Regions from separate parts of the Jeotgalibaca ciconiae genome, predicted to be linked through region 2. Evidence: riboswitches for the same ligand, from Rfam matches in the RefSeq annotation. Region 2 holds a riboswitch; each other region holds the start of a gene.
The links. Region 2 has a riboswitch for thiamine pyrophosphate ahead of EJN90_RS00085 (3-oxoacyl-ACP reductase). Riboswitches for the same ligand answer to the same signal wherever they lie in the genome.
Positions count from the first base shown of each region.

Region 1: linked by a shared signal. The riboswitch ahead of thiD (bifunctional hydroxymethylpyrimidine kinase/phosphomethylpyrimidine kinase) and the one ahead of EJN90_RS00085 (3-oxoacyl-ACP reductase) in region 2 are both predicted to bind thiamine pyrophosphate.
Region 3: linked by a shared signal. The riboswitch ahead of thiT (energy-coupled thiamine transporter ThiT) and the one ahead of EJN90_RS00085 (3-oxoacyl-ACP reductase) in region 2 are both predicted to bind thiamine pyrophosphate.

Region 1 covers NZ_CP034465.1:1,577,873-1,585,681, forward strand. The annotation lists gene EJN90_RS07475 (bacterial Ig-like domain-containing protein) at 1-1,049, shown strand, start outside; gene EJN90_RS07480 (YjjG family noncanonical pyrimidine nucleotidase) at 1,173-1,856, opposite strand; gene EJN90_RS07485 (class A sortase) at 2,019-2,705, shown strand; gene thiE (thiamine phosphate synthase) at 2,960-3,586, opposite strand; gene thiM (hydroxyethylthiazole kinase) at 3,576-4,394, opposite strand; gene thiD (bifunctional hydroxymethylpyrimidine kinase/phosphomethylpyrimidine kinase) at 4,394-5,206, opposite strand; TPP riboswitch at 5,278-5,377, opposite strand; TPP riboswitch at 5,439-5,536, opposite strand; gene EJN90_RS07505 (VanZ family protein) at 5,624-6,073, opposite strand; gene EJN90_RS07510 (thioredoxin family protein) at 6,192-6,494, shown strand; gene EJN90_RS07515 (DUF6718 family protein) at 6,511-6,774, shown strand; gene EJN90_RS07520 (Maf family protein) at 6,775-7,380, shown strand; gene EJN90_RS07525 (MFS transporter) at 7,456-7,809, opposite strand, start outside.
Region 2 covers NZ_CP034465.1:7,381-15,189, reverse strand. The annotation lists gene EJN90_RS00100 (QueT transporter family protein) at 1-421, shown strand, start outside; gene EJN90_RS00095 (hypothetical protein) at 600-1,037, shown strand; gene EJN90_RS00090 (acyltransferase family protein) at 1,430-2,437, shown strand; TPP riboswitch at 2,518-2,618, shown strand; gene EJN90_RS00085 (3-oxoacyl-ACP reductase) at 2,730-3,488, shown strand; gene EJN90_RS00080 (GntR family transcriptional regulator) at 3,789-4,517, shown strand; gene EJN90_RS00075 (heparinase II/III family protein) at 4,598-5,914, shown strand; gene EJN90_RS00070 (hypothetical protein) at 6,025-6,435, shown strand; partial or broken gene EJN90_RS00065 (glycoside hydrolase family 88 protein) at 6,687-7,809, shown strand, end outside.
Region 3 covers NZ_CP034465.1:139,121-146,929, reverse strand. The annotation lists gene EJN90_RS00745 (Tex family protein) at 1-954, shown strand, start outside; gene EJN90_RS00740 (DUF421 domain-containing protein) at 1,001-1,669, opposite strand; gene EJN90_RS00735 (type 1 glutamine amidotransferase domain-containing protein) at 1,810-2,328, shown strand; gene EJN90_RS00730 (SprT family protein) at 2,423-2,878, shown strand; tRNA gene EJN90_RS00725 (tRNA-Leu) at 2,991-3,073, opposite strand; gene thiT (energy-coupled thiamine transporter ThiT) at 3,314-3,889, opposite strand; TPP riboswitch at 3,956-4,059, opposite strand; gene EJN90_RS00715 (hypothetical protein) at 4,128-4,445, opposite strand; gene EJN90_RS00710 (NAD-dependent epimerase/dehydratase family protein) at 4,526-5,317, opposite strand; gene EJN90_RS00705 (threonine/serine exporter family protein) at 5,481-6,251, shown strand; gene EJN90_RS00700 (threonine/serine exporter family protein) at 6,248-6,712, shown strand; gene EJN90_RS00695 (YrrS family protein) at 6,796-7,431, shown strand; gene EJN90_RS00690 (cupin domain-containing protein) at 7,563-7,809, shown strand, end outside.

The DNA.
Region 1 (7,809 bases), 1.4 Mb from region 2:
ATAATTCTACTAACATTGAGGATTGGCCTTCCTATAACTTAATGTTGAATGTTACTTCCTTCGATAATCGAGACCCATCCGATAATAATGCAGATGGTTTTGCTGCGAAGTTGACCTCAGGTGTAGGAAATGTTTTCCGTGGTGCAATTGCCTACAATAATATCGATGATGGCTGGGACCTTTATACGAAATCAGGAAGCGGAGAAATTGGTGCCGTGCTCATTGAAGATAGTATTGCGTTCAATAATGGCTTTGTATCTTATGAATATGATGGAAGAGGAGACGGGAACGGATTTAAACTTGGCGGTGAAGGAATCCATGTAGAACATACCATTCGAAATAGTTATGCCTTTGGGAACTTGGCTTATGGATTTACTAGCAATAGTAATCCAGGAGTAATCGCGGAGAATAATATCGGCTTTAACAACGGTAGTGGTAATATCAGTTTTACAACGTATCCGCATATACCAACTGACTTCACTATCGATGGTTTCGTTTCTTATCAAAAAGATTTTACTGAGAAAGATAACTATCCAGCTGACCTTGAAGCGGTAAATAATTACTTCTTTGATGGAGAAGTATCAAGAAATAGTAGCGGCGTGCAGCTATCGGACGAGAACTTTGAAAGTTTGGAATTTGTTCCTTATGAGCGTGATGAAGAAGGAAATATTGTTTGGGGAACGTTCTTATCTTTTGTTCCTCCAGTTACTGACAACCCTGAAGAGCCCGAAAATCCAGAAGAAGGGGAGACACCAGAGGGTTCAGAAGACCCAGAAGGTTCAGATCCAATCGAAGAAGATGAAGCAGGACAACCAACTGACTCTACTGACTCGACGGAACAACCAGATGAAACGAATTCAGAAGAAACGAATGAAATAACTGATAAGAATACCGCAAAAGAACAAGATGACCAAATGGAAGAAGCAAAAAATGAAAAACTTCCATACGCAGGTTTGGCTCAAAGCCCATTGAAAGCAATTGGCTTGGCATTCCTAGTAATTGGACTGGGTACTTTATTCTTCACCCAAAAAAGAAAAGCACAAGAATAACTTAACAGCAAAAAAGATGAAGGACTCTTAAGCGGAGTGCTTCATCTTTTTATTATAGACTAGAGTATTATGAGTTCTGCTTTCTATGTCGAGCTGCCAAGGCGGACTTATCCGCTTCTCTAATTAAGCCAAAATCGCATGTAAATCTTGTAGATGCTCTATTTGATAGGTCGGTTCAATGGACGACGGATTCGGTTTTTTATGAGGATTGAACCAGCATGAATCAATCCCGGCAATGTTTCCACCTTTAATGTCAGAAGTAAGTGAGTCTCCTATGATTAAAGCATCATTCAGCGAAAATTGAGGAATGCGGTGAAAGACATAATCAAAGTACTCTTGCATTGGTTTTTGAAAACCAGTGTCTTCTGATACAAACACCTTTTTAAAATAAGGTAATAAACCAGAGTCTGTTAAGCGGCGTTTTTGAGTTTTTGAAACACCATTTGTTACTGCATAGAGCTCATGCGTGTGTTTTAATTGATCCAGAATTTTAATGCTTCCATCAATAAGAAAATGCCCTTCTTCAAGTGCAGCACGGAATTCCTTATCCATTTCGCTGCCAATGACATCTTTTTGATACAAGTTGAAAAAATCTTCAAAACGTTTCCCAAGTAAAATATTTCGCTCAATCTGTCCTTTTTCAAATTGTTCCCAGAGACCAAGATTTATTTCCGAATATTTGAGAATCGCGTCCTCAGATGGTTCCACATCCATTTTTTCTAATAATTTTGTAAACGCATATTTTTCAGCTGCTTTAAAGTCAAGCAGGGTATCATCTATGTCAAAAAGCAAAGTTTTATATTTCATATGTACCTCCCGAATTTTCTATGAAGCATTTTCTCTATTCTATCATCAAACTGTCCTTTTGTTGTGGTATTATTTTAATTAGAAATGAAAATCGGTGCAGCTATTCAAAAAAGGGATCTTCTGAGATCCGTTCAAGCATGTATAAGTAAGGCGGAGGATGTAATGAAATCTCGTAAATGGATAAATGTTTTTGCAATTTTGTTGATTATAGTGGGAGTAGTTTTTCTAATGAGGGGATATTTCGAAAGCTTTTTAATAAAAAAAATGACGAATGATAATCAATTCACCTCAGTGACTGTTGAAGAAGTCCAAAAGAATGAAGAAGTAGAAGGAGAGTTTGATTTTGATCAAACTACTAACTTAAATTTCGAACATATACTTGCGGGATATCAATCGAGAGATAATCTACCGGTGATCGGCGGTTTAGGAATTCCATCGATTCAACTTCAATTACCGATTTTAAAAGGTCTTTCGGAAAGCAATCTTGTGGCGGGAGTAGGAACTATGACTCCTGACCAAAAGATGGGAACAGGAAATTATTCTTTAGCCGGACATAATTATGCACGAACAGGTATTTTATTTAGCGATATTCCCAATACATCCATAGGAGATTTAGTGTACATAACTGATTTGAAAAAAGTTTATGTATATGAAATGAATTATTTGAAAATGGTAACACCTGATCGGGTAGATTTAATAGAAGAAATTCCTGATAGAAAAATGATTACATTGATTACTTGCAGCCTTGATTTAACCATGCGATGGGTTAGCCAAGGAGACTTAGTAGAAGAAGTGGCGATTGAAAATGCGACAGATGAAATGATTGCTGCATTGGGAATGGATTCTTAAAAATAGAAAAAATCGTCGAAGGAAATAGTATTCCTTCGACGATTTTTTGTTACGGATTTCCTTTTTTGGGGTTTATCAGACAAAAGCATCCATTAATATGTGCACTTTCCTTGATAAAAACAGCTTATCAGCTAAAGTCTCGGTTCTTACAGCCTTCTTTCCTTGATAACGAACATATATCAAGGAAAGTTTGTATTTAAATGCTCGGTTTTCCCTGATAAAATCTAGGATTCTTCAAATATAATAAACTGGCCTTATCTGATGAATTGTTCTTTCAATTCTTGAGCTGCTAGAGACACATCGGGACGACTTACAATTGCTGAAACAACGGCTATCCCTTTAATTGGAATATTTTGTAAAGCGGGAATTGTTTTTTTATCGATTCCGCCAATTGCTACAACGGGAATGGGTACTGCCTCACAAATTTCTTGTAGTTCTTCTAACGAAGTATACTGAGCATCGTTTTTGGTATTGGTAGGAAATATAGCCCCTACACCTAGATAATCTGCGCCCATTTCTACAGCAGTTAATGCTTCTTCCAAATTGCTAGCCGACACGCCCATGATTTTTTCAGGACCAATCAGCTGTCGTACGACATCGGCCGGGAGATCACTTTGGCCGACATGGACCCCATCTGCATCAGCAGAAAGAGCGATGTCGACTCGGTCATTGATAATGAAAGGAACACCTAATTCAGAAGTGACTTTCCGTACCCTAACGGCTACATCATAAAAGTCACCAGAAGAAAGTTCTTTTTCACGTAGTTGAACAATGGTACATCCACCTAAAATGGCTTGTTTAACGGACTCCTCAACTGTCTCGGAAGACATCGCTTGTTGGTTTGTTATGACATATAAACTGTAATCAATATTAGATTTCATAAAACAGTGCTCTCCTTGTTAACATTTCCTCATTCATTTTACTGATTGCGTCTTGCAACGATACTCGGAAGCTGCCATTTCCTACTTCCCCAGCTTTCTCAAAAGAAAGTTCGCCTGCAACTCCCATGGTTACTAAAGCTGTAACAGTTGCTTCAAATGTTTTTTCGGCTGCTGCACCACAGTAAGAGCCAATAAGAGAAGAACACATGCAACCTGTTCCAGTAAGCTGGGATAACATGGAATGACCATTTTCGATAGCGACGGTTCGATTACCATCTGAGACAAAGTCAACTTTCCCAGTAATTGCTACAATACAATCCAGTCGAATAGCTAAATCCTGAGCTATTTTTTGAGCATCTGTAGAATTTGTCCAATCATTTTCTGAAGCATCGACTCCTTTTGTTTCCGAATCTAAGCCAGCTAGGAATTTAATCTCGGAAATATTTCCACGAAGAACATTAACTTTTATTTCTTTTAGAAGTTTAGCGGCCGTTTCATTCCGAAAAGAAGAAGCGCCTGCACCTACTGGATCCAGGATAACGGGAATACCTATTTTATTTGCCATTTTTCCGGATTCAATCATGGATGCTACGGTCCTTTTATTGAGGGTTCCCATGTTCAACACTAATCCTGAAGCGATTTGAGTAATTTCTGCGGCTTCTTCTAAAGCATCAGCCATGATGGGAGATGCTCCAATCGCAAGTGTAATATTGGCACAATCGTTTACTGTCACGTAATTGGTTATGTGATGAACCAATGGACTTTGTTCCCGTACTTGATTAATTAGTTGCATATATTTTTCTACCATTATAGTGCCTCCTGTAATCCATTTTTATATACATCATAGAAATGATGGGTTGGACCATTACCTTTTCCAATGTCCAAAGAATGAGTAATGGCAGTAGTGATATACGCTTTTGCTTGCTCAACGGCTTTTTGGACAGGCAGGCCATTGGCAAGGTTGGCCGCAATCGCCGAAGAGTAAGTACAACCTGTCCCGTGAGTGTTTTTTGTTTGAATTCTTGGTGAACTGAAATAGTAAAAATCAGTACCATCAAATAGAATATCAGTCGCTTCGTTTGTATTTTCGCTGTGTCCGCCTTTCATTAATACAGATTGACATCCCATTTCGTGAATAATTTCGGCAGCTTTTTTGATATCTTCTTCATTGCGGATTTCAAAACCCGCCATTTTTTCTGCTTCAGGAATATTAGGAGTCACCATATCTGCTAGTGGGATTACATCGGCAATCAATGTATCGATGGAATCTGGATCCATTAATGCAGCCCCGTTTTTAGCATACATAACAGGATCGATGACGATATTCGACGGCTGCCATTCTTTTAATTTTTTCGCAACTGCCAGCATGCCTTCTCGACAAGCCAGCATCCCAATTTTAACTGCTTCGGGCGGAAGGTCTTCAAATACAGCCTCAATCTGTTTCTCAATGATGTCTGGTTTTACATCTTGTGTTTCAATTACACGAAAGGTGTTCTCAGCAACCACTGAGGTAATGACAGACATTCCAAAAACGCCATGCGCAGAGAACGTTTTTAAATCAGCCTGAATACCAGCTCCTCCGCTACAATCTGATCCAGCAATACTTAATACTTTCTTCATGATATAACCTCCGATATTTTTTGGTCATATACGCAAAAGGAGCGCTTTCTGAAAGAAAGCACCCCTAATAATCCCTTGGATGACTTGCTTCCCTACGTCGGTCTTAACCAACAGGTTCAAAGGGTCAGGTTTTAACCTTCTCAACGCCGAAACGTCCCCCCGCAACATACTCGATTCAATTGTTGTATAAAAATAGAAAAAGTCTTCCCTAAAAAAGGAAGACTTCAAACAATATCGTAGTTTGACTGCTCCCTACGTCGGTCTTAACCAACAGGTTCAAAGGGTCAGGTTTTAACCTTCTCAACGCTAAGCGTCCCCCTGCATATATTATCTACATAGTAACGTACTCTATTGCTTTTATCAATCGGCTTATTGATTCTTTAAGCGAAAGGGTAGTAAGCAAGAGATAATAAGGCTTTATAAACGTTTAAATTTTTGAGTAAAAGCTTGGTAAAGAAGAATTCCAACAGTTGCTCCAGAACTATCAATCAGGACATCTTGTAAACTTGGGCCGCGGCCAGGTACAAAAGATTGATGAAATTCATCACTCATAGCGTAAAGTGCACAAATAAGTAAAGAAAAACCAAATTGTTTTATGCCGGACACTCCATTTAGACGTAAGGCATTAGATGTTAAGATTCCAAGAATGAGATACACACTAAAATGGGCGCCTTTACGAATCAGGAGATGAAGAAAGGACTGATTAACTTCGATAGTAGGTAAGAGAAAATTTATGACTTTCATGATAAAAATTAAAATACTTCCGCTCAAATTTCCAGAATCGGTAGCTTGTTGAGCAGAAAAAGAAAAAATTACTGCCATCCAAGCAATAACCATTCCCCAGCTAAACCATTTTTTCAGTTGCATTATGATTACTCCTTTAGAAACTGTCATCTCTCCTATTATATATCATGTTATAATGGAAGAGTAGAATATTGGAAAGGAAAGTGAATGCAAAATGATATCCTATAAAGAAGCAAAAACAATGGAAGAAGTACAAAGTTTTATAAAGAACCATCATTTTGCGCTTGTTTATATTTCCCGTATTAATTGTAGTGTCTGCCATGCCGTGCTTCCGCAAGTGCAAAATCTTTTAGCAGATTTTCCTGAAATTCAAATGATAAAAGCAGACGCTGATCAAATTCCTACTGTAGCCGGTGAATTCAGTGTATTTACGGTCCCTGCTATCCTTCTTTTCGTAAATGGAAAAGAAATGATACGCAAAGCTCGTTTTGTAGTTATGGGTGAATTAGAACATCAATTAAGACAAATCGTTACAAATTATTAAAATAAGTGGAGGATTTATGACAAAGAAATATTTAGTTGCGAAAACATTTAAGAAGAAAGGCAGTGCAGCGATTTTATTGGAGCAGGTATCGGATTTTCTATCCTATATTCCTGAACTAGAAGGAATGTTTAAGCGAAATGCCGAATTTCTGATTATAAGCAAAGAAGATGAGTTAGAGTTGGATGAGGCATGGCCAGAATACGCACCTTTTCAGCTAGAAGAAAATAAACAGGATTTTGAAAAAGCTTTAAAAGAAAAAACGAGCCGGGAGAAAAAGTGAATGAAGCAATCGATTGTTTTAGCCAGCCAATCTCCGCGCCGCAAAGAATGGTTATCACTTTGTGTCAGCGATTTTTCTGTTATTTCAGCGGATATTGATGAAAAGTCCATCGAGAAGCAAATACTAAAAACGAACAACGAAGAGCCTTTTCTTCTAACTGCAAGTCGTTTAGTAGAAATGTTGGCAGCTGAGAAAGCCCGTGTAATTTTCAAAAAACAACCGATGAGTATTGTCATTGGAGCCGATACAGTGGTCGTGCATGAAAACCGTATTTTAGGTAAACCTCTCGATGAATCACAAGCATATGAAATGCTTCGTTCCTACGCAGGGAAAACTCATTCCGTTGTTACGGGAGTGAGTATCAAAAACTCGGAAAAGGAAATAACTTTTTCAGTCGAAAGCAAAGTGACGTTTTGGGATTGGAACAAACAGATGGAACAAGAAGTTTTTGATTATATTAAAACGGGAAATCCCATGGATAAAGCAGGAGCGTATGGTATCCAAGAGATGCCTAGTTTATGGGTCAAAGAGATTTCTGGTGATTATCCTAATATTGTTGGATTGCCAATCTCTTATGTAAACCGAGCGCTTTATGAATTTGAGTAAGAAAAAGAAGCCAAAGAGCGTGATGAGTAGCGCGCTTTGGCTTCTTTTTGAAAAGTATGTATAGAAGTTTTTGACTCAAGAAGCTTTGGCTTTTTGGTCGCGGTCATATAGAAAAACACAAAGAATCATAAGGCCTAGAGCTACTCCGATTGCTGCCATTCCATAGAAAATTCCGAATTGATCAGATAAAGCTCCCGTTATTGTTGGCATCACAATGGATCCGATACCACCTAATACCAGTAAAATTCCCATAGCCATGGGGTAATCTTTGATAAATCCACCGGTAGCTGCAATCGTAGTTGGATAAATACCCGCCATAGAAAGCCCAAGCCCGAGAATAGCAAATGTAATCATCATTTGATTTCTTGAAGCTAATAAAACAACGAAGAATAGGGTAGTTGTTAATGTTAAAGCATATAGTACGTAGAT
Region 2 (7,809 bases):
TACCACTGCATTATCTGTCATTAGTTTCGGAAGTGTTCAACTTCGTTTGTCAGAAATGTTCAATTATATGCCTTTATTTAATAAAAGATATATTTGGGCAGTAACTCTTGGCGTAGCAATTGCGAATATGAACTCGCCACTAGGAATCATTGATGTATTAGTAGGCAGTATCTCGACCTTTTTAGTATTGAAGATCACACTATCTATTACGAAAAATATTAAAAGTACACCGATAAAGTTCGTGCTAACAGCATTTATATTTGCCTTTTCAATGTTTACCGTTGCAGGCCAACTAGCCATCGTCAATGATTTACCATTTTTTATTACCTGGATTAGTGTTGGTTTGGGAGAGCTCTTTTCTATGGCAATCGGAGGACTCATTATGTATGGGATAAGCAAAAAAATAGATTTGACAAAATAATCAATCGAAAAGCTAGAATTCTTAACTAAAAGGATTCTAGCTTTTTTTATTGTTTGATAGGGACTTTTATTTAATAATAAGGGATAGAAATTCAGTTATCATTATTAAATCGAGCGCTTTTACGTTATATTTATTTTAGGTCAATAACACAGGGTCGATTTGAGAAGGAGAGAGATGGATGAATGCAGAGACATGGGAAGAAAACATAGAATCTTTCATCAAAGAAATTAATTCTGATATTAGAATCAATCATAATTATATTTATGGGTATACGGATGCGAGTTTGATGGCATCGCTAGCTTATGGCAATTTGTCTGTTTTGGCTATGGAATATTTCATTGTAGTGTTTGCTGGAGACCAACTACTTTTGCTTGACCTCAATATGGGTGGAAGCTTGACAGGAGAGTATGCAGTGATTCCATATTCTGATATTCAATCATTTAAGGTCCGGAAAGGAATATTGCAGTATATTATTACTATAGAGTTAGTAGGAGAGCCTACTCGATTGAAATTTAAATGTAATCGAAAAATGCTGAACGCTCAGATGATGGGAATGGGATGGCAAAAAGAGAATCTGGATTTTATGGCTAGTCAAGGATGGGATGGACTTGCATAATAAAATCAGTATATTTTTATAAGTATAACGTCACACCATATAGGTAGTGGCGTTTTTCATTTGTATTGATTCATTTTTACTAGAAGAATTCATTGATAGATTTAACTTTTTCTAGTAGGCTAGTGAATGGATGAAGGCAATTTGGATGCGTGAGATATGAATCTTTCCATTAGTAGAGCAACTTCAGAACACACAAAAGATATTAGCCGAATCTGTTCATATGGATGATATTGATAAAGGGATCAATGGCAGTTGGAGTGATTGATGGAGCTGGAACGGAACCAGTGGACATTGGAGAAAAATCACCATGTTGGAATGGGAATCCAAAGGGCTAGAATAAGTGAATGATTATTTAATCATTTTTCAATACTGAGATGGAGGACAGCTGAAAAATGATAAGAAAAAACGAGTACCGTTATTTATATCTTGCACAATTTATTAGTTCATTACTGGTTGTGCTTATTCATTGTGGAACAGTAACTGATATATCTGGCCTCCACTTTATGATAAAAAGCATTTTATGTAGAATAGCGGTACCATTCTTTCTTGTGAACAATGCGTTCTTCTACAGAGCTAGGTCAGTTGAGGAGAAGAAGTTGTGGCTTAAAAAAGTCATCAAGATCTATCTTATTTGGTCTATTATTTATTTACCTCTAGGAATTCAGTTCATGAATGAGCAAATCAACTTACCGCTCATATTATATCCAATTGCATTCATACTTGGACTGACTTATACGGGTATTTTTTATCATCTCTGGTATTTTCCAGCTCTCCTATTCTCATTGTTTGTGGTCTCGAAGCTGATAAAGAGATTCGGTTATATGAAATCTTTTATTTTGTTTGGCTCATTGTATATAGTGGGAGCCGCTGAAACGTATTCTTCTTTTATTACACACCCATTACTTTCCAAAATTTTAGACACTTATTTTTCTATCTTTTTGACTACAAGAAATGGCCTTTTTTATAGTTCTATATTTGTTTTAATAGGTTTTTTTATTTCTGATAAGAAAGAATTCTTGCTAGCAAATAGAAAAAAGATGTTTATTGGATTATTCTTTACATTTGTATTGTTGTGCATAGAAGGACGGCTCATTTATTTGAATCAAGGAAGGGACAAGAATTTTCTCATGTTCTTAAGCCCCTTGCTATTTTTTGGTTTTCCTTTACTATTTTCTGTATATAAAAGAAGTCGGTTCGGACAGCTTGGACGATACAGCCAAGCGATTTTTTTCATTCACTTGATTCCTATTGAAATATTCAATCATAGTTTTGAGAATGCTGACGCAATTACACCTTCTTATGGGATCATAAGATTCTTACTGGGTGTATTCGTTTCTGTATTTTTATTGTATTTATTCGAAAAGGTCAAGCCTTTTTTCTATGGGACAATTGAAAATTGAATATAAACAACTAGCAGCTTCATTCTTTACTTGTTTGACCACACTGATTATGTATGGTATTTTTAAATCTAATTGAATAAGTTATCCACTAGGGGTGCGTTATGCTGAGAGAGGCTGTCTGCCTTGACCCTTAGAACCTGATCTAGTTAACACCAGCGTAGGGAAGTGGAATTTACAGAAACTCTTTTTGTTCGTGCGTGTTTTTGTAAACTCTAACTCTTTATCCCGCTATGGTGTAAGGAGTTTTTTGTTTGATGGATACTTTTTCAATCAATCATAAGGGGGAAGAAGAATGTCAGATAATCGAGTTGTACTTGTAACAGGAGCGAGCAGAGGGTTAGGAAGTGAAATTGCAAAGAATTTCGGGCGGAAAGGGTACTTTGTTGTTATCAATTATTTCAATAGTGAAGAAAAAGCAAAAAAAGTTGTCAAAGAGATTGGGGAAGATAAAGCAATCGCGATCCGAGCTGATGTCCGTGATAAAAAACAAGTAAAAACTATGGTTGAAAAAGCAATTGCGAGATTTGGGAGAATTGATGTGGTGGTTAATAACGCATTGATAAATTTCGAATTTAATCCAGTTACCCAAAAAAAGGTAGAAGAATTGACTTGGGAAAACTATACGGAACAATTTGAAGGTTCGATTAAGTCTTCCTTAAATACTGTTCAGGCTGTATTGCCATCTATGAAAGAAAATCAATATGGAAGAATCATTAATATTGGAACAAACTTATTCCAAAATCCAGTCGTTCCTTATCATCAATATACAACAGCTAAAGCTGCTCTTTTAGGTTTTACTAGAAACATGGCAAAAGAACTAGGTTCCCTGGGCATTACAGTCAATATGGTTTCAGGTGGGCTCTTACAGACAACAGATGCAAGTAAAGTCACGACTCCTGAAGTCTTTCAGTTAATTGCTGATTCGTCTCCTTTACAGAAGGTTACTGCTCCAGAAGATGTCGCAGAAGTGGTAGGATTCTTAGGAACCGAAGCAGCACGCGCGATTACTGGACAGAACATAACCGTTGATGGTGGACTGACGATGAATTGAGAGCGAAAACTTTATCGTCTGAATGGGTTCTTGGAGTTAAGATGAAATAATAAAGCTCACTTCTCGTTCAATATCGACTTAAAGATCTTTTTAAGATAAGTAGAAGAAACTCAGATTTCGTTAATCTGGGTTTTTTTCTTTACATTGATGTTTTGTTATATTCTAACTAGCAAAATATTCCAAATAATGTAAAATAATATTAGGTATTTATTATGAAACCATTTCCAAGAGTCTGAAAAGTCCGACAATGAATATCAAACTCTTTATTTTTAAAAAAAGAAATAGATGAGGAGAGTAACTATGGTGTCAAAGTATCAGATGATAAAAGAAGATATTATCAAAGAGATTAATGAGGGTGTTTTTTTACCAGGAGATAAAATTTATTCAGAAGCAGATTTAAAAAAGAAATACAATGTTAGTAATACCACTGTAGTCAAGGCGTTGAATAACTTAGTAAGCGAGGGTTATTTAATTCGTCGTCAAGGATATGGAACTTTTGTCCGTAGAAACTTAATAAACCGTAAAGTGCTATTTAGCGAAACTTCGCCTGTATCTTCCATGAAAGGGAAAGTGGTTGAACGTACCGAAACACATATCAGTGAATCATTTAAAGATAAGGAGATTGCAAAAAAACTCGGAGATTTACAAGGAGAAGAGAATATCATTAAAATCATTCAAGTTGCCTATGTCAACGACATACCATGGAAGATTCAAAATCGTTATTTATTAGAAAGGAAAATACCTGAAACAGGAATTGAAAATATTAAACATGGTGCGAGCGTGACGAAAGAAATATCTGGGAATTATAATATTCATGCCGAGATGTCGGTTAATATCGTGCGTTTCGAGCCGACATCCAAAGAACTGAAAATTGTAGAGAATTATTTGAAGGAGCAAACAAGAGAAGAGGAAGACCTTGTTTTTTTTGATATTCAAAAAATTACGACTAGTTTAAATGGAGAAATATTAGAATATACTAGGAGCTTCATTGATCCCCATTACTATTCCATTCAAATAACTACAGAGTAGAAAATACTATTTTTTTAACGAAACTTAACGTTATAACCCTTTAAGTAAATTCTTCCAAAAATGTAAGGAGTGATTTTATTGTGGATATTTTACAGATTATTCATTATAAAAAATGTTTTTTTAGTAAAGATTGGATAAGGAATTCTTATCGATCCAACTTAAAAGAGATTGAGAACATAAAGGAAAGAGTTGATTATTTAATGAATGATCAAATTATTTTTTCAGATGCTCTCGATATGGAAGCTTGTAATATTCCCTATTCAATCTCAAAATATAAATGGAATGATTATCCAGAAGATGATGTGGAATGGACTTATATGTTGAACCGCCAAGGGTTTATGGTAGATTTAGCCATTACGTATGCTTTAACTCAAAAATCAATATACTTTAAAAAATGGAAACAATTACTATCCTTATTTATCAAAGAAAATGGAGTTCCGAATGCATCAAATAATAATTCATGGAGACCGATTGATTCAGGTATTCGATTAATGAATTGGTTGAAAAGTCTCACGTATTTACCTATAGAAAAACTAACAAATGAAGAGTTGGAATTAATTGATGAATCAATGATGATTCATATTCAATTTTTAAAGAACTCCTATATTGATAAGTATCGTTTAAGCAACTGGGGTGTCTTGGCATTGAGCGGAATTGCAGTATACGACTTATTCTTCCCTGAGAAGATAAAAAGCAGTCTCATGGATTGGGTATGGGTGCAGTTAGAAAATCAAATTGATCTTCAATTTTATTCGGATGGCGTTCACTGGGAACAAAGTCCACTATATCATCATGAAGTGATTTCAAGCCTTGCTTATATTCTACAAGTTTCTGAATGTTTAAAGAGAACTTTACCAATTAATCTTCGAGCTAAATTGGAACAACCGATGAAATCTTCTTACTATATGGCTAGTTCGGATGATTATTTGAGCCCTTTACATGATAGTGATTATGTAGATTTTACCTATATATATAATATTTATCGGGAAATGGGATTTCTTCCGCAAAATGGCAGCAGTTCTTCTGCATTATTTTTGGGAGCTTTGTACACGGATCATAAGAGAAGCCAAATTGAACTGCCCGCTTTGTTTCGTGGGGAAAAAAGCGGCTTTAGTGCTCTTAAAAAAGAAAGTGTTTATTTCACACTATTTAATGGTTTGCATGGCAGTTCGCATGGCCATGCTTCTGCTGGGAGTTTTACACTGAATTACCAGAATGAAGAAATTATCTCTGATGGAGGAAGGTATACTTATACAGAAAGTTCTATACGAAAAGATTTAAAAGGAATAGCAGCTCATAATACGTTTTTTGATGAGGAAGATTTATCAACTGTGATTACAGAGTCGTGGGGTACGATCATCTTCCTTTGCCTATCTTTCAAAATACTAGTGAAATAGAAGGTATATCGGGAGGGTATTTATTTTCCAATGCTTGGATATCCCATCCCTCCGAATCGCATCTTTTAAGTTATTATTCAAGAGATTTTCTTATTCTGGAAGAGCAGTCTTTGGTTATCATCTATGACTCTTATCGTGGCAACGGAACATCATTAACGACTACTTACAACTTCAATGAAATTTGTCAGGTGATTCCTAGAGATGAAAATAGGATTGAATTTAAGGCACAATTATCTACCGGAGAATTATTTGTTCGAAACGGACTCTTAAAAATTGAAAATCAAAAACGCTCAAGTATATATAACGAACTTATTCAACATCAACGAGTGATAAATAAAAACAAAGTGGAGAATGGACAAGTAAACGAAATTTCAGTTATTACATTGAATCAATCGATTCAGTGCCAACCATTATCGGTATATCAAAATGGGAAGACAGATAAGTATCCAGATGCTTCAGGAGTAAGAATCTTGTTGGATAATCATGAATTTTTGGATATTTATTTCCTTTTAATGATGTAATCAAAGGAGATAAACTTTTTAAAACAGAAGCAAATCAATATTTTTACGGAAAAATAACGGCATTCAATAAAGATAATCAAATGATAAAAATAAAATAATGAGTAGAAAAGCCTTTTATTACAAGGGCTTTTTAGCTGTCTTCTTTTAAGAAAACAGCATTTTTTATTTTTTTTAAAAGAATACGTTTACAAATGAGAAAATCTTTTGTATTATAGATATAGGGTTAACACGTTAAGGGAGGAACTATAAAAATGAGTAAAGTAAATTTAGAACCGCTTGTTTCGAGTGATGCATATATAGCGAGTGGTTTGTTAACAGAAAAAAAGATTGATGAGGCAATCGCTCAGGCGATTAAAAAAATCGATTACAATATTGTAAAGCTCGGTAATCTTTTTCCAGGACCAGCTACTAAAAATAATGCCTATCAACCGATGAAGAATATTGAATGGACGAACGGTTTTTGGACCGGTATTCTTTGGTTAGCTTACGAAGCAACAGGTGATGATAAGTATAGAAAGTTAGCTGAAAAACATGTGGATGATTTTTATAACCGTGTTGTAAATGATGTCGAATTGGACCATCATGACCTAGGATTTCTTTACATTCCATCATGTGTAAGCGCATATAAACTAACTGGTAATGAAAAAGCAAAAGAAGCCGCAATGCTTGCAGCTGATAAATTAATGACACGTTATCAAGAAAAAGGGGAGTTTATTCAAGCTTGGGGAGAATTAGGAGCAAAAGATAATTACCGATTAATAGTAGATTGCTTGTTAAATATACCTTTACTATACTGGGCAACGGATGTGACAGAAGATGGTTCTTACCGAGAGGTAGCAGAAAAACACTATCGTTCTACTATTGAAAATGCGATACGTGAAGACGCATCTGCTTTTCACACCTACTACTTTGATCCAGAAACAGGGGAACCAATAGAAGGTAAAACGCGTCAAGGTTATTCTGATGATTCTAGCTGGGCTCGCGGTCAAAGCTGGTTAATTTATGGAATCGCTTTAAACCATTATTATAATGAAGATCCAGAGAATATTGAGTTGTTTGAGTCTGTAACAAATTATTATTTAAATCGTCTACCAGAAGATTTTATCAGTTATTGGGATTTGATTTTTTCAGATGGCTCTGACCAATCGCGTGATACCTCAGCAGCAGCGATTGCTGTATGTGGTTTGAACTTAATGGATAAATTTATACCTGAGACAAACAAATATAACTCGTCTACAAATATTCACAACATGCCATGTTAGAAAGTTTAATCGATAACTACACCGATCAAAAAACGGAGGGAGTAACAGCACTGATAATTCTGGTGTTTATTCATGGCATTCAGGAAAAGGAGTAGATGAAGGTAATATTTGG
Region 3 (7,809 bases), 130 kb from region 2:
ACGGTTTATTATGTAATTGTAAATGAGGCAGGAGCCTCTGTTTATTCAGCGAGCGACATTGCACGTCAAGAATTTCCTGATTTCCAGGTAGAAGAAAGAAGTGCGGTAAGCATCGCAAGACGTCTGCAAGATCCTTTAGCTGAATTGGTTAAGATTGATCCGAAATCGGTTGGAGTAGGGCAATACCAACATGACGTATCTCAAAAGCGTTTGACAGAACGACTCGATTTTGTAGTGGAAACAGCAGTAAACCAAGTAGGAGTAAATTTAAATACAGCAAGTGCACCCTTGCTGCAACATATATCTGGTCTAAACAAAACCATCGCGACAAATATTGTTTTATTTAGAGAAGAAAATGGAGCGTTCACTGGACGACCGCAATTGAAAAAAGTTCCTCGTTTGGGACCAAAAGCTTTCCAACAAGCAGCAGGATTCTTACGGATTATTGATGCAAAAAATATCTTAGATAATACCGATATTCATCCAGAGACTTATAAAGAAGCAAAACAAGTATTGGAATTAGCAGGATTAGGGTTAAAAGATGTTGGAACAGATAGAGCTCGCGAAGAGTTAGCTAATTTAAATAAATCATTCATTATGCAAGAAACTGGCTTAGGAAGAGAAACTCTCCAAGATATCATTGAAGGTTTAACCAAACCTGGTAGAGATTTACGTGAAGAGATTGCCCAACCGATTTTGCGACAAGATGTATTGTCGATGGAAGATTTAAAAGAAGGAATGGAATTAGAAGGAACAGTTCGGAATGTAGTAGATTTTGGAGCATTCGTTGACATTGGGGTAAAACAAGATGGCCTCGTTCATATTTCCAAATTAAGTAATAAATTTGTAAAACACCCATCAGATGTTGTGGGTGTAGGAGACATTGTTAAAGTTTGGATTGAAAGTGTTGATTTAAATAAAGGGCGTATTGCGTTAACAATGTTACCAGAGTAGAAAAGAAAGCTTCTCTTTGATTGAAAATAGAGAGAAGCTTTCTTTTTTAGCCGTCAATTTCATATTGCTCTTCAATGGAGTCTTCATATGTTTTTATATAAAATCCCTCTTCATTAGACCATTCTGCATAAACGATATCTTCAGTGGAAAGGTGATTTAATTTAGCGATTTCTTCATATAGCCATTTTATGTCTTTCCCGATGCTTATAAGTGTCTTTTTTTCAATAACACCTTCGTCAATCAGCAAGTAACTGAAGATAGGGTGTTGTTCATCTTTTTTCATGACTGAAACTTGTCCATTGATTTCCATGACCGCATATTGTACTTCTTTTAAAGAGAAACAATTTTGCGTTCGCAACATACTTCGTAATTGTTCCATTTCAATGTGGTTATCTTTTATTTCTTTCATATTCAATTCGCCATTGAAAATGAGCACGGAAGAGCGACCCTTCATTTTTCTGGTTAGGGAGTCTCTTCTTTGTAGAAGTGATTCCACTATATAAATAATGACTCCCCACACAAGAAATGCAAAGAGCATATGAAGAGCATGGATCTGATCATCGTAGATAGATTCTTCTACAATTCCTCCAAGAACAAAGGAGTAGATAATATCAAAGGGGGTTATTTCTGAAAGAGCTTTTTTGCCAATAGCTCGCATGACAATCATTAATGCAAAAAAACCGATAATTAACTTACTTGCGATACCAATAAACATAGCATTCCCTACCTTTCTCTATTAATTTAATTGTAAATTAAGATAAGAAGAAAAGCGAAGAAAATGGGGAAATCGTTTTATTTGGTCTCGATTTTATCTTTTGTTACACTATAAGTAGCAAATGAAAGGAGAAATCGTTAATGAGTAAAAAAATTGCAGTGTTACTTACTGATTTATTTGAAGATTCAGAATACACATCTCCTGCAGAAGAGTTGAAAAAAGCTGGCCATGAGTTAGTTACAATCGAAAAAGAAGCTGGAAATGTTGTAAAAGGAAAACAAGGTGATGCAGAAGTTACCATTGACAAAGGAATTGACGATACGAAACCGGAAGAATATGACGCACTCTTAATTCCTGGTGGGTTTTCACCGGACAAACTAAGGGCGGACGATCGCTTTCTAGAATTTGTACGACACTTTGATCAAGAGAAAAAACCTATCTTTACCATTTGTCACGGACCGCAGCTAATGATTAATGCAAAAATAGTTGAAGGGAAGAAAATGACATCTGTTAAGCAAGTCGGTATTGATTTAATAAATGCCGGTGCGAAATGGGAAGACAGCGAGCTTGTTATAGATGAAAGTGGTTTGATAACAAGTAGAACACCTGATGACTTGCCAGTTTTTAATAAAGCGATTGTAGAAGCGTTAGAAAAATAAACGTTAAGAAACTAAGAATCTTCAGCCATTTAAATGTGGTTGAAGATTCTTAGTTTGTTTGCTAAATTAAATGGAACAAGAAAGGGGAATATATGTGAACCAAAAAGAATTACAATCTTTGGTAGAAGATATTTCTTTAGAATTCTTCGAACAATCGTTTAACCATACAGCTTCTTTCAATAGACGCCTTCGTACAACTGGCGGAAGATATTTATTACAAACCCATCATTTGGAATTTAATCCACGAGTACTTCTCCAATATGGAATGGAAGAACTGATTGCTGTTATTAAACATGAACTATGTCATTATCATCTTCATATTATGGGGAAAGGTTACCGCCATCGTGACGGAGATTTTAAAGAATTATTGGCGAGAACAGGCGGCGCCCGCTATGTAAAAAACCTTCAAAATGAATCTGAAATACAAAAGAACAAAGTATATCTTTGTAAAAATTGCCAGCAAAAATACATAAGAAAAAGAAAGATTGATACAAAGAGGTATGTGTGTGGAAAATGTAAAGGAAAGCTGGGGCTGATTGGCAATGAATGAAAATGATGACTAGTCGGAAGAAAATACGATAAAATATAAGGAAATCACTTAGGAAAGTGGATAAAAAAAAGAGCCTCTCAAAAAGAGAAGTTCTAAAAATTTGTTATACCAATGCGGCCAAGAGGACTTGAACCTCCACGGGGTTGCCCCCACCAGCCCCTCAAGCTGGCGCGTCTGCCATTCCGCCATGACCGCGCAACAACTACTTTAGTATAGAACTGGAAATGATTTCTGTCAATACCGCTCAGCGAATATAAAGAATATTATAGCAGTTGTTTCCGATTTGAAAAAATCTGTTGATTTTCGAGGCTGTTTTTTAGAAAAGTTAGGATAAAAACACTACCAAGAATGGGAAATTGACAATGCCAAGATGTAAAAAAATAAGGATCTCAAACTAATTTATAGTTGAGAGTCCTTATTTTTATTTACGAGCAATCAATACCCAAGTTTTTTATTTATCGATGTATAAAGCTGTGGAGTTGTTCGGTAAATAATTACTAGGACGACGATTGTAAAGATTCCGGTAGCAAGAGCACTAGCTCCGTTCAGTACAATGGAGTAGAACCATGCACTCCACCCTTCAGGAGCGTATTGACCCCAGAAATAGTATCCGGCAATCGTGTGCCAAAAATAACGAGCAATTACTCCTACAATGGAAGCTATTGTAATGTACACAACAGAAAGACCCCAGTTCTTTTCTTTAATAGCAACTTGGGTTTTATTTGCCCATAAACCAGCAAAACCAGAAAAGCCAAAAGCAACAAAGTATTCAATGAATCCTTGAAGAGGGGTAAGGATGTCCGCATTTCCTACAAAGATATGCAAAACTCCCCATAGAAAGCTAGCCACGAGCCCAGGGCCAAATCCTCGACGTAAGCTGTATAAAATTAAAACAGGCTGGCCAACTGTTATAGAAAAACTTGGCCCTATATCCAACGGAACAAATGATAATGCCGTCGCCAACGCTGCCATAATGGTACCTTCAATCCAGATGTTTAAATTTTTTGACATAAAAAAATCTCCTCCTTTATTGTAGAATGGAACAGACCTACTACAAAGGAGAAGAATACATTACGTGTTCTTTACTCACACAATCCCTACGCTCGTATTAACGAAGTCAGGTTCGAAGGGTTAGAATTTTCATTCAGTCTCAGCCAGTAAAGGCACCCCTTTGTGATAAGTGTTCTATTCAGTTACCAATACTTTAGCATAAGCGGTTTCTCAATGCAACACTTTGAAGCAATCTGTATCAGTTTTTTTTGCTGGTTTCTTGATTTGGAGCTAGTTCAGCTTCGAATTTTTTCTTTCGTGCTGTATTTAAAATGGAATCAATCATACCCCCAATTAAAATACCTATTCCAAATCCGAGCGCCATATTATCTAAGAAATATCCAATCAGCATTCCGACGAACATTCCGATTATGGTGAAAAGAAAAGTATTTTCATAAGTTGCTTCTTGTTCCTCTTGCGAGATGATTTCCTTTTCCTTCCCTAAAGAATCATAAAGTTTCGGAGCTTTCACTTGTATATTTTTCCGTTGTATTTGCCTTCCTTTACGTTTTGCCATGTAAATGTAGTCCTTTCTTTGTAAGAATTCACATTTATCATAGCAGGAATATCATTTTTTGTGAATCTTTGTAAAAGGGATTATTTTTTAGGATCCACTTCAATATCATCCTCTTCATGAAAATCGTATTCGCCGTCTCCTTGCATTTCAAATGCATCATCTTGAGGAGAATAACCGATATCAAAATAGGCTTGGGAAATATCCATGCGAGGGAATCGGTTGTTCGAAACGCCATTAACAAGTAAAAATGGTTGTTTCAAGTCTGCTGTCAAACAACAATCAATCAGATGACACATATCCCGTTTAGATAAATGAGTCGCTAGCCCGTCTGCATCAGCAGTTCCTGGAGTGATGTCGCTGTCGAATCCGCCAATACGAATGCCGATAAATTCCTGCCCATACTTGTAAGAATGATAGCTTGCAAGAGCCTCCATGTAGACTTTTGAAACGCCATATAAGTCAGCTGGGTGAGGATAATCGGTTGTTTTCACTTGAACATTGGGAGGATACCCTCCAATAGCATGAACCGAGCTCGCGAAAATGACTCTCTTTACAGATGTATCTTCTTTAACAGCTTCTTTGAAAATATTGTGGGGAACTTTATAATTTAAATCTAAAAGTGAACCATAGAAGTCAGCATCAGGACGGGGATCGCCAGCTAAATGAATAACATAGTCGATTCCCTCGAATAATCCGTTTACATTTTCAGGATCAGTTAAATCAATTTCTTTTATCTCAGTTCCTTCTTTTAAAAAATCAAAAAAATCAGAAAAATCTACATCCACTAATGTGAGGGAATGATTTTTCTTTAAATGTTCTGTTAAGACTGTTCCTATATTTCCAGAAGCACCCGTAATTAAAATGTTTGACATATTGAACCCTCCTTATATTTTTCACTTAAAGTAAAGGTATGCTTCTTTTTAATAAAAGTCAAAAGATAACATTTGGGAATAATCGAATGAAACTAAGGAAAGTAATGTTAGAATACGCTATACTGAAAATGAAAAGAAACAGACCATGAAAGGAGATGATTCGATGCCTGAAATGGATTATGAATTATATATGGACACTGCTGTACTTGCAGGGAAAATCATGCTAGAAAGCAACGCAGAAACCTATCGAGTTGAAGAGACCGTCACTCGGATTTTGAAAAAAACAAATTTAGAGATGATTGATGCAATCGCGATTACGACGGGACTGATTGCAACGTTGGATAGTCCGAATATGGATGCCATTACAGTTGTGAAACGTATATCGAACCGTACCACAAATCTGAATAAGATAACGAAAGTTAATGATGTTTCTCGAAGGTTTACTGAAGGGATTATTACGATACAAGAAGCCTATTCATTCTTACAGAATATCGATGAAATTCAATACGATGCTTTTCGAAAAAACTTGGCGATATTTAGCTTTATTCAGATGATTTTAATTATGTATGGTGGGAAATGGATTGATTTTATCTTTCTTTTACCTATATCTGCCACAGTGACTCTTATTACTCATTATGGGAGACGATGGATGGTCAGACCATTTATTTTAGATATGGTGGCTAGTTTTATTATTGCTTTGTTAACGAGTTTTATTACAAAAGTTGTTCCATTGGGGTTACAAGGTGACTTGCTGATTGTTTCAGCGATTATGCCGCTGCTTCCTGGTACCGCTATGACAAATGGAGTCCGAGATATTTTTAAAGGAGATTATATGTCGGGAGGGGCAAAGGTGTTGGAGGCTTTTGTGATTGCTATTTTTATTGCGATTGGCATTGGTTCCGGATTAGTGATTGGGGGTAGATTAGGTTTATGATACGAATTATCCTTGAATCCCTTATTGCTTTTGTTTCTGTATATTTTTTCGCTATTTTACTGGAAGCTCCAAAACGAGCGTTATTACATTCTGCCATAACAGGTTCTTTAGGATGGTTTGTCTATTTGGTAGGGTTAGAATTCTTGGAGAAAATACCTGCTACATTGCTTGCTGCAGTTGTGATTTCTTTTTTATCTCATTATTTCGCTCGTTATTTAAAAACTCCAGCAACTGTTTATTTTCTACCTGGATTTATACCATTAGTGCCTGGGGAAGCTGTCTATCGAGCTGTTTTTTCGTTTATTAACGGCGATTACGGAGAAGGGCAATTGAGATTAAGCGAAGCTTTATTAATATCCGGAGCAATTGCGGTTGCTATTTTTATAGTAGATGCAATATTCAGTTTACAAACTAGATTAAAGACGATAAAAATAGTAAAACAAGAAGAGGAAAACCTGTAATCTTATGAAATATTCTCGTAACCAAATTATCAAAGAATAACAATAAAAAATGTGCTAGTATTATGCGGAAGGGAGATGCAAAAATGCCTGAAGAAGAAAGAGAAACGCGTGCTAAACGCCATAAAAAAAGTAAACGTTCCAATCTGATCATGAATCTTTCAATCGGTCTGATTGTCCTAACTGTAGTAATTATTTTATTTGAATTATTATTTGGAGGCTCTGCTAATGATAATGATCCGAATCAACTAGGACAAAATTCTGGAAGTGATAACTCGTCATTTGTTATTCCTCCAAAAGATGAATCCAGTGAAGATGGAAGTGCTGAATCAGAAGAAGAATCCGAAGAAAGCTCATCAGAAGAGCCTGAAGAATCGGAAGATGAAGCTGAAATAAACGAAGTTCCTTCAGATGACCCAAATGTCATTCGTGCATATGTGGGTGATTGGGAACCAATCGGAACAGAACAAAGTGAACCGCATGTAACGCAGTATGATGAAACAAGCGTTGATTGGGCAGAGATGAAAGAAGCAAGTTCAGAAGTAACGGGAGTATCACTTGCAAACATGATTATCACTTGGATTGGTAATAACGGAGAGCAACGAGTAACGGTTACTTTTACTGATTCTGAGAGTGGACAGGTATATAAAGTATATCTTTCGTGGGTAACAGAAAAAGGATGGCAAGTTACAAGGTATGAAGAATTACGAGCAGCATCATAAAAAATATCCCCTGAAAAGTATTCTTTCAGGGGATATCTTTATGTACTTATAAGGCTTCTTTTTTGCAATTCAAAAGCTAGAATGGCAAACTTAATTTGAGTAAAAAAGTTTATTGAAAGGATGGTTCTTCTATGACAGAAACAGTATACATGAAAGAAAATAATCCATTCCCTAATAATACGTTGCCTGTGCTTTATTATCCAGAAGTCCTTACAGAACTGATACGTGGTTCAAATAGCGGTCAAAATGTATTAAATATGTTTGAAGAAAATGGTTATTCAAATGGTTGGGTAAACGGGATTTTCAGTTATCATCATTTTCACTCTAACACGCATGAAGTGCTCGGTTGTATAGCGGGAGAAGCCCAGGTTCAGCTAG